DNA from 2 places in the Frankia sp. CoWAU3 genome. Region 1 is predicted to be linked to the other one. Evidence: predicted binding sites of a transcription regulator. Region 1 holds the regulator's gene; the other holds the start of a gene.

What was found. The regulator LexA, encoded in region 1, represses DNA repair genes until DNA is damaged. The targets are predictions, from matches to a motif close to CGAACNNNNGTTCG.
Region 2: AC08ON_RS10005 (SAV_6107 family HEPN domain-containing protein) is a predicted target of LexA. The motif match lies at 1,921-1,934, and genes of this name have one in related genera.

What each region holds. Positions count from the first base shown of each region.
Region 1 covers NZ_CDWWXB010000007.1:21,785-25,193, forward strand. The annotation lists gene hflX (GTPase HflX) at 1-1,048, shown strand, start outside; gene lexA (transcriptional repressor LexA) at 1,114-1,884, opposite strand; gene AC08ON_RS01865 (LysM peptidoglycan-binding domain-containing protein) at 2,189-2,551, shown strand; gene nrdR (transcriptional regulator NrdR) at 2,889-3,409, shown strand, end outside.
Region 2 covers NZ_CDWWXB010000088.1:60-3,468, forward strand. The annotation lists gene AC08ON_RS10000 (methyltransferase domain-containing protein) at 127-939, opposite strand; gene AC08ON_RS10005 (SAV_6107 family HEPN domain-containing protein) at 1,254-1,754, opposite strand; gene AC08ON_RS10010 (hypothetical protein) at 1,970-2,410, opposite strand; gene AC08ON_RS10015 (BTAD domain-containing putative transcriptional regulator) at 3,015-3,409, shown strand, end outside.

The DNA of each region.
Region 1 (3,409 bases):
CGCGGACACGGTGGTCTGCGATGGCGAGCTCACCCCGGGTCAGCTGCGGCAGCTGGAGGAGGTCGTCAAAGTAAAGGTCATCGACCGGACGGCCCTCATCCTGGACATCTTCGCCCAGCACGCGACCTCTCGCGAGGGCAAGGCCCAGGTCGAGCTCGCGCAGTTGCAGTACATGCTGCCCCGGCTGCGTGGGTGGGGTGAGTCGATGTCGCGGGCCGCGGCCAGTGGCGGCGGCCGGGCGCCCATCGGTACCCGCGGTCCCGGTGAGACGAAGATCGAGACCGATCGTCGGCGGCTGCGGGCCAGGATGGCGCGGTTGCGCCGCGAGCTCGCCGCGATGACGACCGTGCGGGAGACCAAGCGTTCCGCCCGGCGGCGGGGCGAGGTCCCCAGCGTGGCGATCGCCGGTTACACCAACGCCGGTAAGTCGTCGCTGCTCAACCGGCTGACCGGCGCGGGTGTCCTGGTCGAGGACGCGCTGTTCGCCACCCTCGATCCGACCGTGCGGCGGGCGACCCTGCCGGACGGCCGGGCCTTCACCCTGACCGACACCGTCGGATTCGTCCGGCATCTGCCGCATCAGATCGTCGAGGCGTTCCGCTCGACGCTGGAAGAGGTCGCCGATGCCGATCTCATCCTGCACGTTGTGGACGGATCATCGCCGGATCCGGCCGCGCAGATCTCCGCCGTGCGCGAGGTTCTCAACGACATCGACGCGGGCGGCGTTCCCGAGCTGATCGTCGTCAACAAGGTGGACGCCGTGGAGCCGACGGTCGTCGCGGGGCTGCGCCAGCTCGCCCCGGACGCCGTGTTCGTCTCGGCACGTACGGGCGAGGGGCTGGCCGCGCTGGTCGACGCGCTCTGTGCCCGGGTGCCGCATCCCGACGTGGAGATGCGCGTGCTCGTGCCCTACACCCGGGGCGACTTGGTCTCCCGGGTGCACGCGAACGGCGAGGTGCTCACGATGGAGCACACCGAGACCGGTACCCGGCTGTCCGCCCGGGTTTCCTCGGGACTCGCAGCGGAGCTGCACGCCTACCGGGCCTGAGCCCAGGAGCGATCAGACGCGAGGCAACCCGGCCGGCCGCCCGACGGGCGGCCGGCCGATCCACATCAAACCCTGCGGAGCACAGCCACGATCCGGCCGAGGATGGTCGCATCCTCACCGGGGATGTCGGCGAAGGCCGAGTTCTCCGGATGTAGCCAGATCTTGCCGTCCCGAAGCCGCAGACGCTTGACCGTCGCCTCCCCGTCGATCATTGCGGCGACGATCTCCCCGTTGTCCGCGACCGGCTGCTGGCGGACGACCACCCAGTCACCGTCGCAGATCGCCGCGTTGATCATCGAGTCGCCGACGACCCGGAGCAGGAACAGAGTGCCCTCGCCGACGATCTCCCTGGGTAGCGGGAAGACGTCCTCGACCGCCTGCTCGGCCAGGATCGGGCCACCGGCGGCGATCCGGCCCAGCACCGGCACGTAGGCCGCCTCCGACTTGCTTCCTTCGGTGGTGCCCGGCGCCGCCTCACCGATGATGGGAATCGTGCCCGCCACCGTCGTCGTGCCCGCGCCCACATCCGCGCGTCGCCGGGGGTGCTCGACGGTCAGAACCTCCATCGCTCTCGGGCGGTTCGGGTCCCGCCGCAGGTAGCCCTTCTCCTCGAGCACCTTGAGCTGGTGAGCCACACTACTGGTGCTGGTGAGGCCGACCGCCTCACCGATCTCCCGCACGCTGGGCGGATACCCGCGCCGCTCCACCGCGGCCCGGATGACCTCCAGCACCTTGCGCTGCCGGGGGGTCAGGCCCGCGTCCGTGGGGCCTTCGGGAAAGGCTCGCACGTTGCCGCGGGTTCCGCCCCGGCGCGTACCCCTGCCTTGGCTAGTCATCGCTTACCGTTCTCCTCGTCGCGTTTTTCTTCCGCCGTGCGGCCACCGGCCGGCCGGCGACCGCACGGCGGACCGTCCCGCTCCGGAAGCGGTCACCCACCGACTCGCCGCCGTCCGTGACCGGGGGAAACCGCCCGGTTCACACCCGATCGACTCGACGGTAACCGGCGGGTCGCAGAATCTCAAACGTCTGTTCGAGCGTGTCCCTGGCGGTTTCCGGTTCCCGATGCGACAATCGACCACGCGTTCGATCGAACGAAGGTTCGATCTTCGGCGTTCGGTGTCGTCGGAACGGGAGGGTGCCGTGGGATCCGCACACAGGGCGCGGGTCGTCGACCTGTCGATGGCCAGAGACCGGGTGGGTCGTCGCCCGCCCGCACCCCCGCCGCTCCGGCTGACCCGGCGGGGTCGGGTGGTGGTGGTATCGATCGTCGTGGCGGTCGTCGTGGCGGTAGCAATCATGATCATGCCTGGGGTGTCGATTGCCGGGCCGGATACCGCGGAGGCGCCGCGGCACCATCTGGTCGTGCCGGGGGAGACGCTGTGGGAGGTGGCAGTGGCGCTCGACGAGAGCGCCGACACCCGGGTCATGGTGGACCGGCTGATGCGGCTGAACCACCTGCGGTCACCACTGATCGCCCCGGGCCAGTCGTTACTCCTTCCCTGACGCCCGGCTTCCCGGCTTTCCGGGTCCACGAGTGTCTCGGCGCAGGGTTCTCGCGCACCGTCGTCTTTCGTCCACGTGCGGTGCCACGTGCGATGCGGACCACACGGACCACACGGGGGTGCTGTCCTCATCTCTGGGGCCGTGCGCTACCTTGGACACAACATCTGGTGCTTACCGGGGTGTAAGTCATCCACAGGTTGTTCCACAGGTCTTCCGCGGGGAGCTGGCGGTCCATCCACAAGGTGGTCTTTCCGGCGTGGATGCCGGGTCCTCAACGGTGTCCCTCATCCCCGGTCCGGGGCGGTCGGCTCCGGCGCGGGCGAAGGAGGCGTAGCGCGTGCGGTGCCCGTTCTGCCGGCATCCGGACAGTCGCGTCGTTGACAGTCGGGAGGCCGAGGAGGGTTCGGCGATCCGCCGCAGGCGGTCCTGCCTGTCCTGCGGTCGCCGGTTCACTACGATGGAGGAGGCGTCCCTTCAGGTTCGCAAGCGCAGTGGGGCGGCCGAGCCGTTCAGCCGGGCCAAGGTCATCGCCGGTGTCCGCAAGGCCTGCCAGGGCCGGCCGGTGCGGGATGATGATCTCGCGCTTCTGGCGCAGCGGGTAGAGGACGCCGTCCGCTCGTCGGGGTCGGCGGAGGTGCCCGCGGAGGCGATCGGCCGGGCGATCCTCGGTCCGCTCCGTGAGCTCGACGAGGTGGCTTATCTCCGCTTCGCCTCGGTGTACCTGGCCTTCGAGTCGTTGACTGACTTCGAGTCCGCGATCGCCGCGTTGCGCTCCGAGGCCGCCGGACCTCCCACCACGCGGGATGGACCAGCACGACCGGTCCCGCGCGGCGCCGTCGATGCCTCGCCGGTGATCGG
Region 2 (3,409 bases), on a different contig from region 1:
ACGCTTCGCTCGCGCTGTGTCGCCCAGGGCGCCCCGAGTCACCCCACAGCACGTCTACAAAACGTCACCAATCACAACGTAGCGTGATCTCTGCGCGGCCCTGCTTTCATACCGGGAAATCCACGGTCACGGGAACCCGGCGGCGCCGGCTTCGCGAGCGGTACCAGCGGCACGACGGCGGGCAAGCACGTGCAGCTGTGCCGCGAGGTCACGGAACGGCTCCAGGGCGGCCGCGGCCAGTTCCAGGCGCAGCAGCCGCTGCGCGGTGAAGGGATCGGAGTCGACCCGTGCCCCGGGGACCAGGTCGGCGAACACGCGCACCCCGTGGACGTCGACGACGTCCGCGCCCGCCGCGTTCACCAGCGCGACGATCTCGGCGGTGGTGAACCCGGCGGGCGGCCGGGGCGCCCCGGCGCCCCGGCCGGTCAGCACGGCCTGCGCCTGCTCGAAGCGACCCGCCAGGGCGCGGGCGAGCACCGTGGCAGCCCGGCCCGCGACGACGAGGCTGAGAACGCCTCCCGGGCGCAGCACCGGCAGGGCCCCCGCCAGCGCGGCCTCGGGATCGTCAACGACGTCGAGGACGGAGTGGCACAGCAACAAATCGGCGGTCTCGGCTCCGACGATGCCGGTCAGGTCAGCCAGATCGCCCTGCTCGGCCGTGACCCGGTCGGCGACGCCCCGTTCGTCGGCGCGACGGCGCAACGCTGCCAGGGCGTCCGGCGACGGGTCCACGACGATCACCAGGTAGCCCTCGACCGCCAGGGGTACGGCGAAGCCACCACTCCCACCGCCCGCGTCAACGATGATCGGCGGGATGGCTGTGGCCGCCGGGGCCACCGACCAGGCCGGAACCCCCGCTGCCGATCCGGGCAGGACCGTCCGCAGGCCGTGCCAGATCGCGGCCTGCCGCAGATCCGCGCCGGTGACATGGCTGGTCATGCGTGTCGCGCCTCCTCACGCCGGCTTCGTCGGCGCCGCCGTCAGCCCGCTCGCCCACGCCGGAGGACCAGGCGCGTCACCGACCCACGGTGAGGCCTATGGCGACCCCGACAACCAGCCCGCCAGCCGACAGCCCTACGACCCGCAGTACCCAGATGTTGCGACGCGCAACGGCGGACGGCACGGCCCGATGCGCGCCGCGGTGCCGATGCTCAGAACCGGTGAGGACCATCGATGATCTCCTGCTCCGCCAACCACTACCCCTCGGAAAGTAACCGATAGTGACCGATGATCACCGTAAACGCAACCGCTCGTCACCCACCCGGGGCGCCGCCGGGCCGACCACGGTCAGCCTGCCCTCGGCCCGGCGACATGACCATCGTGACCTCCCCAGGCCCGACCGGACCGGCGCCGGCGATCATCGGTTGGGACGGCAGGCCCAGCACGCCCTCGACAACCCCGATGAACAGATCGACCTGACGGATCAGATCATCGGCCTCCCGCCTGGTCACTACCTTCAGCCCGGCCTCGGCCGCCGATCGCCGGGCGGCCCCCGCCGCGAAGAACTCCGCCCACTCCGCGAGCTCGGGGGCCACCCGGACAAGCAGGCGCCAGGCACTCACGGGCCGACCGCGACGACCGGGACGGGGCCGGGCCCGGTCCGCCAGGACAGCGGCCGCCGCCCGCAGCGCCGCGAGGTGGGCGAGGGCGTAGCGCTCCCCGGCCGCCTGGGCGTACTCGGCCTCACCGAGACCGCGCCGGGCGGCGACCAACAGATCGTCGCGGGAGCGGCGAGGCAACCCCGCCGCCGACACCAGGGCCCGTCCAACCGGCCCGGTTGATCCACCGTGCGCCCCGGTAGATCCACCGGGGCCGCCAAACGCACCCTTACCGCGGGCCGCTCCTCCCGCCGGGTCCGAGCCACTGTCCGAGCCACTGATCGGCCGACTGGTCACGGTGGCCACAACACCTCCCGAGTCTCGAACATAGATTCGATCACGAAGTAGTGAACCCTCGCCGGGGCCGCCCGTCAAGCATCGAGGTATCGAACACGCGATCGAGCAGATCCGGCGACCTCGGACTCGACCACCCGAAGAAACCAGCCGAGGACGAGCAGGGCCACCACGTCGGGAACCCATCCCAGCCGCGGGTCCGCGGCTTTCCCCCGACAGACATGTCCCGAATCCGCACCTGTCGTCCGGGCCACCCGGGTAACCCTCGGGTCGAGCGCATCCGGATCGGCCACGACAAGCGCCGTTCCGTCCAGCGCAAACCGGATGATGTTCACATCACGGTGACCCACGAGCCCGCTGGCGAACTCGCCGCGGGTCGGCCTGAGCCAACGCAGCGTGGCACCGTCCGACAGGCGCACCCAGCCCCCGTGGCGGCCTGGCTCGAAGGCGGCCAGGGGCACCCGTCCCATGGGTTCGACCAGACGGATCCCGAAACCGTCGAGGTCGGTCTCCAGCACGAACGGCCGGCCGCCATCAGCTCGACCCGGCCCCGCGACCACCAGTCGGCCAGCAGCGCGCCCTCGTCGGTCTCGACGTGCACGTGCCGGACCGAGGTGTGCCGGGATACCGACTCGATCCGGAAGATCAGCTCATGCGGCAGTCCGCCGGCACGTCGCAGGAGAAGGTCCGCCCCGGCCATCGTCCGCGGTGTCCTGGTCCGGGTCACCGCCGGGGTCACCGCCGACGCGGGCCGCCTCGCCAGGCTCCTGGGCACCGTGATCGCCATGTTCCCAACCCCCTCCGCCTCGCCGGCCGTCTCCCGGCCGTCTGCCGCCTCGATTTCGTGGACTCAGTGCACCTCCAAGCGATCAACACCCACTGCACGCACAATCACCAGAACCATTGAGAATGCGTTGATCGGAACACCTGGATTCCGCGATCGGGTCACACGACACCCCACGGAGTCGGACCGCCACCCGCGTCGCACCGGACACCGGGCGCCGGAGCAGGCCTGACGCGGAAACGACAGGGGCCGTTCCAGATCGGTAGTTGCCGCCATGTCCCCTCCCGGCGCACGCTGCGGTAATACAGACATCACCGGGGGTCGTACGAGAGGACCAGATGCCTGACCGCGACAGCCTGCAGTTCGCCATCCTCGGCCCGTTGGAGATCACTGCCGGGGGAGCACCCATCGTGCTCGGCGGCACCCAGCGCAAGGTGCTGATGGCCGCGTTGCTGCTGGAAGCCGGTCAGGTGGTGCCCGGTCACCGGCTGCTGGAGGTGATCTGGGGGGACCCACCGCCGGAGAAGGCGCTGGCCACATTGCGTACCCATGTCAGCGAGCTGCGGCGGCGGCTGGAGACCGGTTCCGAGGTGCTGTTGCGCAAGGGGACCGGGTACGTCCTTGACGTGCGCCCGGAGCAGATCGACTCCGAACAGGCCCGTCGGCTGCTGGAACAAGGCCGGCGCGCGGTGGACGACGGTGACCCGGTGAGCGCGATCGCCCCGTTGCAGGA